DNA from 3 places in the Mesorhizobium sp. M0410 genome. Region 2 is predicted to be linked to each of the others. Evidence: predicted binding sites of a transcription regulator. Region 2 holds the regulator's gene; each other region holds the start of a gene.
What was found. The regulator LexA, encoded in region 2, represses DNA repair genes until DNA is damaged. The targets are predictions, from matches to a motif close to TGTTCNNNNTGTGTTCNG.

Region 1 (4,213 bases), on a different contig from region 2:
AAGATCATCGCCGCCTGCAAGGCCACAGGAGCAGAGGCCGTGCATCCCGGCTACGGTTTCCTGTCCGAGCGGGCATCCTTCTGCGAAACGTTGGGGCAGGAAGGCATCGTCTTCATTGGCCCGAAGCCCAAGGCCATCAAGGCGATGGGCGACAAGATCGAATCGAAGAAGTTCGCCAATGCGGCCAAGGTGTCGACGGTGCCCGGCTGGCTCGGCGTCGTCGAAAACGCCGCCCATGCCGAAAGAATAGCCGGCGAAATCGGCTATCCCGTGATGATCAAGGCCTCGGCCGGCGGCGGCGGCAAGGGCATGCGCATCGCCTGGAGCAAGGCAGAGGTGCGCGACGGCTTCGACCGGGCGCGGTCGGAGGCCAAAAGCTCGTTCGGCGATGACCGCGTCTTCATCGAAAAGTTCATCGTCGATCCGCGCCATATCGAAATCCAGGTGCTCGCCGACGCGCATGGCAGCACGCTCTATCTCGGCGAGCGCGAATGCTCGATCCAGCGCCGCAACCAAAAGATCGTAGAGGAGGCGCCGTCGCCGTTCCTCGACGCCAAGACCCGCAAAGCCATGGGCGAGCAGTCGGTGGCGCTGGCCAAGGCCGTCGACTACCAGAGCGCCGGCACGGTCGAGTTCATCGTCGACAGCGACAAGAACTTCTATTTTCTGGAAATGAACACGCGGCTGCAGGTCGAGCATCCGGTGACGGAACTGGTCACCGGCATCGACCTGGTCGAGCAGATGATCCGCGTGGCAGCCGGCGAAAAGCTCGCCATCAAGCAGAGCGACGTCAGGCTGAACGGCTGGGCGGTGGAAAGCCGCCTCTATGCCGAAGATCCTTATCGCAATTTTCTGCCGTCGATCGGCCGGCTGACGAAGTATCGGCCGCCCGAGGAAGGAAAGTTCGGCGACATCGTTATCCGCAACGATACCGGTGTCACCGAAGGCTCGGAAATCTCGATGTTCTATGACCCGATGGTCGCCAAGCTGTGCACCTGGGCGCCAACGCGGCTGGTGGCGATCGACGCCATGTCGGAAGCGCTGGACAGTTTCGTCGTCGACGGCATCGAGCACAACATACCGTTCCTGGCGGCGCTGATGCAGCATCCGCGCTGGCGAGAAGGTCAGATATCGACCGGGTTCATCGCCGAGGAGTATCCCGACGGCTTCGCGCCCATTGTGCCAGACGCCGAGGAGAAAGCGGTGCTGGCCGCGATTGCCACCGCGGTGGAACTGCTGCGCCGCGATCGGCTCGACCGGCTGGGCGGGCGGCTGGCGCCGCATTCCGGCGCCTTGAAACGCGATTGGGTGGTGAAGATCGGCCCGGACTATCTTTCGGTCGCCATCGTCGAAGGGATGATTTCCATTCCGATGGAGCTCGACCTCACAATCGACGGTGGCAAGGCACTGACCGTGGCATCCGACTGGCGGCCGGGCGATCTCATCTGGCGCGGCACGGTCGGCGGCCGCAAGGTCGCGGCGCAAGTCAGGCCGGTGCTGAACGGGTTCCGCATCGCCTGGAAAGGCATTTCGGTGACAGCCCGCGCCATGCTGCCGCGCACTGCCGAGCTCGAAAGGCTGATGCCAGAAAAAGTGGCGCCGGATACCTCCAAGATGCTGCTTTGCCCGATGCCCGGCCTTGTCGTATCGATCGCTGTTGCCGAGGGGCAGGAGGTCAAGGCCGGCGAGACGCTTGCCGTGGTCGAAGCGATGAAGATGGAGAACGTGCTGCGCGCCGAGCGCGACCTCATCGTCTCGAAGCTCAACGCCAAGCCCGGCGACAGCCTTGCCGTCGATGCGGTGATCATGGAATTCGCGTGAGGCTGTAATCTGCTTGAGGTTGGTGGGACAAAGGGGAGCGAAGGAACGCGACCTTGCAATTGGTTGAGCACGCTCGCTTGAGGAGGGACAAGGCGAGGGGCGTGCGGAATTCGCTTTTTTTGCCTCACAACGTATTTTGTTCTTGCTTTGTGCCGGCAGCTATGCTAGTAATTTGGATATGGTGCTAAATGGCTCCAACGACCCGCCCGCTGTGGCGGGTTTTGTGTTTCCGGCCTGAGGTTGGCGGCGCCCCTCTCTGTCCTGCCGGACATCTCCCCCACGAGGGGGGAGATCGGCAGCTTCGGCGGTTGCTCTAAACGTCCAAAGCTCCAATCGCTTCTGCTGGACTCATGTTATCTGCTGCCGGACAATACATCTTGATCGACTGAGTCCCTGTGAGGCGGCGCGAAAAAACCATGACGGATGAGAGACTTCCACGCGATCCCTTGCTGCGCGAGGCCTATGCAAAGGCGTCGCGGGCAGAGGCGGCGGCGCGTCGGTTCATTCATCTGCGCGTGCATTCGGCCTATTCGCTGCTCGAAGGTGCCTTGCAGCTCGGCAAGATCGTCGGCCATGCGGTGCAGGACGAATGCCCGGCAATCGCCGTCACCGACACTAACAACCTGTTCGGTGCGCTGGAATTCGCGCAAAAGGCAGTGAAGGACGGCATCCAGCCGATCATCGGCTGCCAGATCGACCTCGCCTTTTCCGGTGAGGCGAACGACAGCCAGCGCGACCGCAGGCGGCAGGGGCCGGAGATGCGGCCGGTGGTGCTGATCGCCGCCACCGAGGCCGGCTACGGCAATCTGGTCAGGCTGGTCAGCCGCGTCTACCTCGAGACACCGCCCGGCGAGGCGGTGCATCTGACGAGCGAGATGCTGCAGGGAAATTCCGACGGTCTGATCTGCCTTACCGGCGGGCCGCGCGGTCCGATCGGCAATGCCTTGAAAGAGGACCGCCGTGAACTAGCCGAGACCCGGCTGCTGGCGCTCAAGGGCCTGTTCGGCGACCGGCTCTATGTCGAACTGGAACGGGTCTCCGGCTACGACCGCGCCATCGAGCAGTCGTCGGTCGATCTCGCCTACCGCCACGATCTGCCGCTGGTTGCCACCAACGAAGCGTTTTTCTTCTCTCGTGAAGACTATGAGGCGCATGACGCGCTGATCGCCATCGCCGAAGGTTCCGTGGTTGCGGCCGATAATCGCCGCCGCCTGTCGCCCGACAATTTCCTGAGAAGCCAGGCCGACATGGCGAGGCTGTTCGCCGACCTGCCGGAAGCAATCGACAACACGGTCGAGATCGCACTGCGCTGCTCCTACTATCCGAAGACACGAAACCCGATCCTGCCGCGCTTTGCCGGCCGCGATGTCGCCGACGCCGATGCGGCGGTCAAGGCGGAGGCGCAGGAGCTTGCCAGGCAGGCGCATGAAGGGCTGGAGGCGCGGCTGGCGGCGCACGGGCCGACGCCCGGCTATACAGTCGAGCAATATCGCGAGAGGCTGGATTTCGAGCTCGGGGTCATCGAGAAGATGAAATATCCCGGCTATTTCCTGATCGTTGCCGACTTCATCAAATGGGCCAAGGCGCAAGGCATTCCAGTCGGCCCGGGCCGCGGATCAGGCGCCGGCTCGCTGGTCGCGTATTCGACGACCATCACCGACATCGATCCGCTGCGTTTTTCGCTGCTGTTCGAGCGCTTCCTCAATCCCGATCGCGTGTCGATGCCCGACTTCGACATCGACTTCTGCCAGGACCGGCGCGAGGAGGTCATCCGCTACGTCCAGCAGAGATACGGCCGCGACCAGGTCGGCCAGATCATCACCTTCGGTACCCTGCAGGCGCGCGCCGTGCTGCGCGACGTCGGCCGCGTGCTGCAGATGCCTTACGGGCAGGTCGACAAGCTGAGCAAGATGGTGCCGTCGAACCCGGCCAATCCGGTCAAGCTCGCCGACGCCATCGCCAACGAGCCGCGCTTTGCCGAGGAGGCCGAGCGCGAGCCGATCGTACAGACGCTGCTCGACACGGCGCAGAAGCTGGAAGGTCTGTACCGACACGCCTCGACTCATGCCGCCGGCATCGTCATCGGCGACCGGCCGCTGTCGGAACTGGTGCCGATGTACCGCGATCCGCGCTCGGACATGCCGGTCACCCAGTTCAACATGAAGTATGTCGAGCAGGCCGGGCTGGTGAAATTCGACTTTCTTGGCCTGAAGACGCTGACGGTGCTGGACAGGGCGGTCAAGCTGATCCGCCGCCGCGCCATCGAGATCGATCTCGCCCACATTCCGCTCGACGACCCAGAAACCTACGCCATGCTGTCGCGCGGCGAAGTGGTCGGCGTGTTCCAGGTGGAAAGTGCCGGCATGCGCAAGGCGCTGATCGGCATGCGGCC
Region 2 (4,213 bases):
CTGTCCTGCCGGCACCGGCATTGCTACCCGCTCCGCGCTTCGATGCTCCGTCGCTGCCGGCCAGCGACCCAGCAACGGTTCTCGTGCCCGCGGGCGAGCCCATCGTACGCCTGCCCAGGCGTTTCCGCCTCTCGTCACCGTCCCGTATCCGCAACAGCGTAACCTCGGCGGCCGGCCTGGAACTCGACCGTGGCATCGCCTTCCTGCTGGTGCCGGTGTTCCTCGCATGCGGGGTGGTCGTGTATTTCGCGATGGCGGTGGAGCCGGCCTTTCCACAGCCGATCGCACTCGTGCTCCTCGCGGCCCTTTGTGCCGTCGTCTCGCGCTCTTGGCCCAGAGCCCGCCTGTGCTTCATGGTGGCGTTGTTCTGCGTGCTTGGCGTGCTTGCCGCCAAGTTCGAGACCTGGCGTGTCGGGACGCATGTGCTCGGTTCTGAAATCTCGACGCGGCTGACGGGTCGCGTCGTATCGTACGAACCCATGGCTAGCGGCCGCATCCGGCTGACAATCGATGTGATCTCAACCGCCAGGCCGACGCTGCGCTACATGCCGGAACGGGTCCGCGTTTCGGCGATGAAGATACCGGATGAGCTGGCCGCCGGTTCCGAGATCACCGGCTATGTGCGGCTGCTGCCGCCGACCGGCCCGGTGCGGCCCGACAGCTATGATTTCTCCTTCGACAGCTATTTCGCCGGTATCGGCGGCAGCGGCTTTTTTCTCGGCAATCCGAAAGTCGTGTCGTCGAGCAGCATGCCGCTTGCCGCGCGGCTTTCTTCCGCGATCGAAGACGCGCGCGAATCCATCGCCGACCATATCCGCAGCCGCATCGGCGGCGCCGAGGGCGAGATTGCTGCTGCGCTGATCGTCGGCGTGCGCGCAGGCATTCCCGAGGAGATCAACGAAGCGATGCGGCGTACAGGCATTTATCACATCATCTCTATCTCGGGGCTGCATATGGCGTTGGTCGCCGGCACCATCATGGCGCTGCTACGCGGCGCCTTTGCGCTGTTTCCCGATTTCTCATCGCGACGGCCGGTCAAGAAATATGCCGCGGCCGCCGCGCTTTTTTCGATTGCGGCCTACCTCGTCTTTTCCGGCATTGTGGTAGCGGCCGAACGCAGCTTCATCATGCTGGCGGTGATGCTTATCGCCGTGCTGTTCGACCGGGCCGCGCTCACCATGCGCAACCTGGCGATCTCGGCCATCGCGGTCATTCTGGTGTCGCCACACGAGGTGGTCGGTCCGAGCTTCCAGATGTCCTTCGCCGCGACGGCGGCCCTTGTCGGCGCCTATGCCGGCTGGTCCGACTACCGCGCCGGCAGGGCCACCACGCCGCCGCCGCGGCGGTCGCCGCTACGCCTCGCCACGCGAAAGGTCCTGCTGGGCATGGGCGGCCTGGCGATGACCTCGATCATTGCAGGGAGCGCCACGGCGCTTTTCGCCATATGGCATTTCCAGCGCGTGGCGCCGCTCAGCCTGTTCGCCAATCTGGCCATCATGCCCATCGTCTCACTGGTCGTCATGCCCTTCGCCGTCCTCAGTGCGCTGGCGATGCCGTTCGGCGCGGATGGGCCTTTCCTATACGTGATGGGCAAGGGGCTGACGGCGATGATCGCCCTGTCCGGGTGGATCTCGGAGCGCTCGCCGATCGATGCGGTCGGGCTGATTTCGCTGAGATCCGTCCTTCTGGTGACGATCGCCCTCGTCATTGCCAGCATGGCGACGACCTGGTTGCGGCTGGCGGCACTTCCTTTTGCGCTCGCCGGCTTGCTGACGACAACGCAGACACGCGTACCCGACGTATTGATCTCGGAGGACGCACGGCTGGTCGCGCTGCCGATCGGCAGCGGTGAGCTCGCGGTCAACCGGGCACGCCCGAATGAGTTCACCATCGACAACTGGAAACGCGCGCTCACATCAGAGGCTATCGTCGCGCCGGAAACACCTGGAAAGAACGATCCGCAATTCGACATTGCCGATCCGGCCGACCTACCGCCGGGCATGCCGTTCATTTGCACGGACGGTCTCTGCCTCGCCAGGCATCCATCCGGCGCGATCATTGCGCAAGCCAAGGATCGCGATACCGCACGGCCAGCCTGCGCCTTCGCCAGCTTGATCGTCATCGACGACGCCACCGCCCATAATCCCTGCTACTACGACCGGCTGGTCCTCGTCGTCACAAAACGGCAACTGGCGCGCGCAGGAAGTGCGGCCGTCTATTTCGATCCACAAGCGGCAACACGCGCCGAAATCCGCTTCGCCGTCGAAAAATCATACCGGCCCTGGCACGTGCAGCGGAAATTTTCACGCGCGGCGCGCGGCCTGCCGCCATACCGGGCCGACAATCCAAAAGCCGGCACCAAGGGCGCAACTCAGTAGCGGCGGATCAGCCCAACGAGCTTGCCCTGCACCTTGACCCTGTCTGGTCCAAAGATGCGCGTCTCGTAGGCCGGATTGGCGGCCTCCAGGGCGATCGAGGCGCCCTTGCGGCGGAACCGCTTCAGTGTCGCTTCCTCCTCGTCGACCAGGGCCACCACGATCTCACCGGGGCTCGCCGTATCGGCATTGCGGATGATCACCGTGTCGCCGTCGAAAATGCCAGCCTCGATCATCGAATCGCCTTTGACCTCGAGCGCATAATGCTCGCCGCCCATGATCATATCCGGCGGCACCGAAATCGAATGCGTCTGGTGCTGGATAGCATCGATCGGCACACCGGCGGCGATGCGGCCCATCACCGGGATCGAAACGGCGGCGACGACATCGTCGTCATTGCCGGCTGCAGGGACGCGCGACGATGTCGGCTTGCCCTGCCGAGGGGCACCTTGCCCAAGACTGCCCTGGATGACACTCGGCGAGAACTTGCGTGCCGCATTGAGGCCGGGGGCGATCGAGTCAGGCAGGCGTAGCACCTCCAGTGCACGGGCCCGGTTGGGCAAACGGCGAATGAAGCCGCGCTCCTCCAGCGCCGTAATCAGTCGGTGGATTCCGGATTTGGAAGCCAGGTCGAGCGCTTCCTTCATCTCGTCGAAGGACGGTGGGATACCGCTTTCCTTCAACCTTTCGTGGATGAACATAAGCAGTTCGTGTTGTTTGCGTGTCAGCATAGCGACCCCCAACAGAATCAGAAAACAAACCCAGAACAGACACTATCTGTTCCAGTTGTGTTCCGCAACTGTTTAAAGTTTAATGAATGCGTTAAGGCTCGGGAAACAAACGACGTCCCCTACCGGCGTACCGTATTTTCGCCGCCGCGAGCCTCATCGCATTGATTCTGCTTTCATTTGCGCCGTTCTGGCCTCCTAGAAGGCGGTACTGGCATCGGCCGTCGGTCGGCAAAGGGCACGGAAGTGAACCCCTATCGACTGTGCGGTTTGGTCAATGCGCCGTGAACGAAACGAACTCAAAACGCCAACCTCGGGCTAACTCCAGGTTTCCACCGCCTGGTCAGGCTGCTTCTCGCCGGTGGAGCCTTGCACGCGCAACCAGGTAATGGAAGAACAGAAGAACAGTTGATGCGTGTCCGGCGTTGCGTTGGATTTTTTGGGGGAGCAGGCAAATCATGACGGGAATTCCCGATCTCGTGGCCGTAAAGGCGATGGATGCCGCGGATCCGCTGGGCGCGATGCGCGACCGCTTTGTCTTGCCGCAAGGAGTGATCTATCTCGACGGCAATTCGCTAGGAGCTGCTTCACGTGCCGCTTTCGATGAATTGTACAAGGCCGCGACCGAAGAATGGTCGCATGATGTCATCCGCGCATGGAACACGGCCGGCTGGTTCAACATGCCGCTTGAACTTGGCGACCAGCTAGGGCGCCTGATCGGTGCCGCGGTCGGCCAGACGGTGGTCTGCGATACGACGTCGGTCAACATCTACAAGCTGCTGCACGCCGCCATGGCCATGCGACCGGAGCGGCAGGTCATCGTCGCCGAGGGCGATAGTTTTCCGACAGACCTCTACATGGCTGAGGGTGTGGTTTCGACGCGAAAAGATGCGCTGCTGCGCCTCTCGGCGGTCGACGCGCCGACCATCGAGGAGCTGATCGACGATCGCACCGCCGTGGTGCTGGTCAACCACGTCAACTACAAATCGGGCGAACTGCGCGACATGCCGGCGCTGACGCGCAGGGCCCAGGAAGCCGGGGCGATGATCGTCTGGGATCTCTGCCACACCGCCGGCGCGATGCCAGTCGAGCTCGACAAAGCCAACGCCG
Region 3 (4,213 bases), on a different contig from region 2:
GCCTGGTCGAGACGCAAGAGCAGCGATGCGCCGAAGCGGCGGGCCAGCGGCGCGCGCGGTGCCGCCATGACGGCGCCCGCCGTGCGCAGGCCGACGCTTTCGAGGCTGGCGCGTACCTCCGGGTCGATGCGCAGCGCCGCCAGCGGCAAGGGCGCGAGAAGCGCTTCCTCCTTACCATCGGGCACGATGCGGTCGCCAGCAAACCGCGCCGCCGCCCAGGCAGCCCCAGGCGTGGCGGCAAGCTCGGCGCGGACATCGAAGCCCTGATGGAAAAAACGCGACAGGATATCGTCCAGCATCGAGCGTTCGCCGCCGAAAAGATGGGTGCAGCCGGTGACGTCGAGATAGAGGCCGTCGGTCCCGTCAAGCGCCACCAGCGGGGTATAGCGGTCGCACCAGTCGGCGAGGCCTTCGAGCAGGCGCCGGTCGGCCTCCGGATCGGCCTCCACGATGTCGATCGAGGGATGCATGGCGCGTGCGTCGGCTATGCCCATGCCGCGCTTCAGATTAAGCGCCTCGGCCCGCTCGTCGAGGGCGGCGATGCGCTGGGCGTTCCGGTCGCGGTGACTGATCACCAGCGGCAGGTGATCCGACGGCCGGGAACGCCAGGACCGCCCCAGACGCTGCCGCAGGATTCTCTCGGCGGCGAGATGCGGAAACCACAGGGATAGGATTCTTTGGCCGTTCTGGGGCCCATTCCTGAGACCTTCCTTGCTCGCCCCGTCTTTCTTCGAATATGCGTTCATCGGGGTTCCACTCCAGTGTGAATTTTCCGGGCAAGGCCGTGCGGCTCTTGCCGATGGCGACGGTGAAGGCGGGCCGGCCGATCGAGCCGGCGAGCGGCCCGGCAAGCGTCTTACGCGTTGCCGCCGGTGCCGCCGACAGGATGAGGCGGACGGGCGCTGCCGTCGGTTCGGGCTCGCCGGCCTGGCGCAGCAGGAACAGCGGCCGGCCCGCACTCTGCGCGCGGGCGTGCAGCCGCCGCGTCGCGGTGAGGTCAAACCGCTGCGGGCTGCCGCGGATTTCGAGGATGACGGCGGCCAGCGCCGTCATCCGGGCAGCCTCCTCGGCGATCCACAGCGCATCGAGCAGCCTTGGCGCCTCGGAAAACAGCAATTGCTCCGGCTCGATGCCGAAGAAGGCGTGAAGCCCCCTGGCATAGGGAAAGCCGGCCTCGCGGAAAACCTCTGATGTGCCGATCCACAGCACCGGCAATCGCGGCCCCTGGCTTAGGATCAGGCTGACGAGCGACAAGGCAAAACCGGCAACGACCCCGGCATCGCGGGTCGCGGCGCCATGAAACTCGCTCACCGCCGCCTTCGGCAGGCCGCCGCTCAGCGCAGCATCGAGGCGCTCGGCGCCGGTGCGCAAAAACGCATCGGGCGGCGCCACGGCGAGGCCGCGCCGGACAATGGTCAGATTCCGAGCGGGTGTCGGATGCCGAGAGGGTGTCAGACTCTGACGAGGGACATCCGCGTCAAACGACGAACTGGCCGGCGCCTCCAGGCGCTCGGGCAAGGTCCCTTCGATCTTCGCGATCTGGCGGCGCAGGGCAAAAACAGTCTCCCGCGCCACGGCGCTTGTCGCCATGACGGTCAGCTTCCACTCACAATTGTTCCCGTTATGTTCCTATAGATTCCAGAGGCCGCCCGAAGAGTCAAGCGGAGTCATGGGGAATTTATTCCCAGAAAGAGCAATCCGAGCTTTTCAAGGAAACCGCTCGGGAGCCTGGGGTTGATAAAAAGGGGGCGGCTTTTGACTCTAGCCTGAAGCCAATTCTGAGGCGACGCGTCTCAAATATTGGGCGGTAAAGTCGGCGATTTGATCGACTTCTTCATCGTCATATTTGCGAAAGCTAAAGCGGCTGAAGCTAGGGTCGATAGCTTGGAGGGTTTTTCGTAGGGGACCGCGAAAATTCCTCATTTGATGGTTCCCCTCATATGCCAATACGTCTGCGCATTGAAGCGGTGGGTGCCTAGTTTTTGAGCCGAAATTGAAAGTCGCCGATTTTCCCGGAAAATGCCGCTGGACTTGCTGGAACGCCTCAGTCGCCGCCGCGCTGTACTGGTTGGCTTCATGGACGAATGCGATGTTATCGTGGCCTTCCGATGCGAGTTTCTCCCACGTGCTGCGAAGGGCCCATTGCAGGCAGATGTAGTACCAGCCGCGTACCATGTCTTCCGGCTTGATGGCTAAGCTATGTTTGTGAGCCAAGACCTCGCTCAGTTTCCGCCTGTCGACGGCGGCGATAATGCCCCGAATGTAGTGGTTTTTGACTACCGGCAGGATGCGCTTGACGTGTCTATCTCGCTCTTCACGGGTCCACCCTTCGTACTCCCCATGCCTGTTATGGCAATCGACCGAGTGGTGAATTTTTATCGGCGCCTTCGCCACGATCCACTCGAGGGTCCAGATCTGCCAGTCTTCTTTTGAAGCCCAAACGGCGGATACGGAAAGAATTTGCGAGTCATGGTCAGTGCCAGATTCGTCTAGGTAGACCTCAATCACGACCACCAAACCTTCCCGAGGGGCAAGAAAGGTGTCGCGGAACTCTAGGACGCGCCTTCCACCATTTCCGTCGACTCATCGGCTCGAAATTTGTTCAGCACGGTACCACCTCCTCAGTGCGTACGCGAATTACGACACGCTGAATTTATTCCTGCTTATGATCCTGGGGCAAAGGCGGCAGCCCGACCATTTGCCGAGTTCGGCCTGAAAGCCTATATGCCGGGATCAAAGGACAAAGCATGGCTCGCATCTACCAAACACGCATCTGGCACGACCAGCTTTCGCCAACGATGGAGGAAATCGAGCTCCTGGCGCTGGAGGCCTATGCCCATCTGCCGGAGGACTTTCGCAAGTTGACCGGCGAGATCGTCATTCAGATCGCCGAATTCCCGACCGACGAGATCATGGACGACCTTTCGCTGGAAACGCCCTTCGACCTGCTCGGCCTGTTCGAGGGGCGCGGCATCGCCGAGCGCTGGAATCCGCAGACCGGCGAGGGGCCGAACCGCATCACCCTCTATCGTCGCGCCATCCTCGACTACTGGGCCGAGAACGAGGAAACGCTGGGCGACATCGTCACCCATGTGCTGATCCACGAGATCGGCCACCATTTCGGCCTGTCGGACGACGATATGGAGAAGATCGAAGAGGCAGCGGAGTGAGCGACCCCGCTCCTCGTCATCCTGGGGCGGAGCAAGGAGCGAAGCGACGCGGCGCAGACCCCAGGATCCATGCCGTGATAGTGATGCAGTGCGCCGGCGGTGCAGAACCGAACGCTCATCATCCCGTTCTGGGTAACGGGGCTATCCCGATCGGTGGTAGATCACACTAGACTAATCCTGATCCGCCGTGCCCTTCGGCAGAGGTAACGGCATGGATCCTAGGGTACTCCGCGACGTCGCTTCGCGACTGCTACGCCCTAGGATGACGAAGGACGAGCGCTTCAGCGAACCTCCCTACCAATCGCTGAGCTTGGTGTCGGGGCCGTATTCCTGGCCCTCGATGTCCTTCACCACGGCCTGGCCGCAGCGCATGGTCTTGGCTTCCTGGTCATAGGCATAGGTCGGCGAGCCGAACAGGTGCCAGCCCTTGTTCAACGCCGCCGTCACCTTGTGGCAGAAGCTGGAATCGTCCGGACCGGACAGAAAACGGTAGAGTTTCATTCTTCAATCCTGTCGTCAGTTGCGTTAGTCATGCGCGAACAGCGGCGGCCTTCGCCAGCAGTTTTTCGGCCTGCGCCAGATGCAGCCGCTCGACCATCTTGCCGTTCAGCGCAACTACCGCCCTACCGGTATTTTGGGCGAGCGCGAAGGCATCCTTGACCGCGCGCGCTTCGGCTATTGCTTCGGGCGACGGTGCAAAGGCGCGGTTCGCGGCTTCGATCTGAGCCGGATGGATCAGCGACTTGCCGTCAAAACCCATGGCGGCCGCTTCCGTGCACTCGCGCGCAAACCCGTCCATATCGCGAAAATCATTGAAGACGCCATCGAGCAGGTCGAGGCCGCCGGCACGCGCCGCGAGCACCATTTGCATCAGCCATGGCACGAGATAGCGCCGATCGGGCGTGGCGAGAATGCCGGTGTCTTTGACCAGGTCGTTCGTTCCGGCAACGAAACAAACCAGGCGCGAGGCCGGGTCGCGGCCGAGCTCGGCAATCGGCCCGATATTGAGCAGCGCCTTGGGCGTCTCGATCATCGCCCATAAT

Region 1: dnaE (DNA polymerase III subunit alpha) is a predicted target of LexA. The motif match lies at 1,959-1,976, and genes of this name have one in related genera.
Region 3: NKI63_RS21995 (ImuA family protein) is a predicted target of LexA. The motif match lies at 1,614-1,631, and genes of this name have one in related genera.

What each region holds. Positions count from the first base shown of each region.
Region 1 covers NZ_JAMYRN010000030.1:1,874-6,086, forward strand. Annotated here, with positions in the region: gene NKI63_RS27605 (acetyl-CoA carboxylase biotin carboxylase subunit) at 1-1,821, shown strand, start outside; gene dnaE (DNA polymerase III subunit alpha) at 2,238-4,213, shown strand, end outside.
Region 2 covers NZ_JAMYRN010000007.1:138,323-142,535, forward strand. Annotated here, with positions in the region: gene NKI63_RS12205 (ComEC/Rec2 family competence protein) at 1-2,378, shown strand, start outside; gene lexA (transcriptional repressor LexA) at 2,372-3,106, opposite strand; gene kynU (kynureninase) at 3,562-4,213, shown strand, end outside.
Region 3 covers NZ_JAMYRN010000015.1:111,314-115,526, reverse strand. Annotated here, with positions in the region: gene NKI63_RS22000 (DUF6504 family protein) at 1-575, opposite strand, end outside; gene NKI63_RS21995 (ImuA family protein) at 508-1,590, opposite strand; gene NKI63_RS21990 (DUF3800 domain-containing protein) at 1,762-2,514, opposite strand; gene NKI63_RS21985 (metallopeptidase family protein) at 2,748-3,170, shown strand; gene NKI63_RS21980 (DUF1737 domain-containing protein) at 3,465-3,671, opposite strand; gene NKI63_RS21975 (HpcH/HpaI aldolase/citrate lyase family protein) at 3,700-4,213, opposite strand, start outside.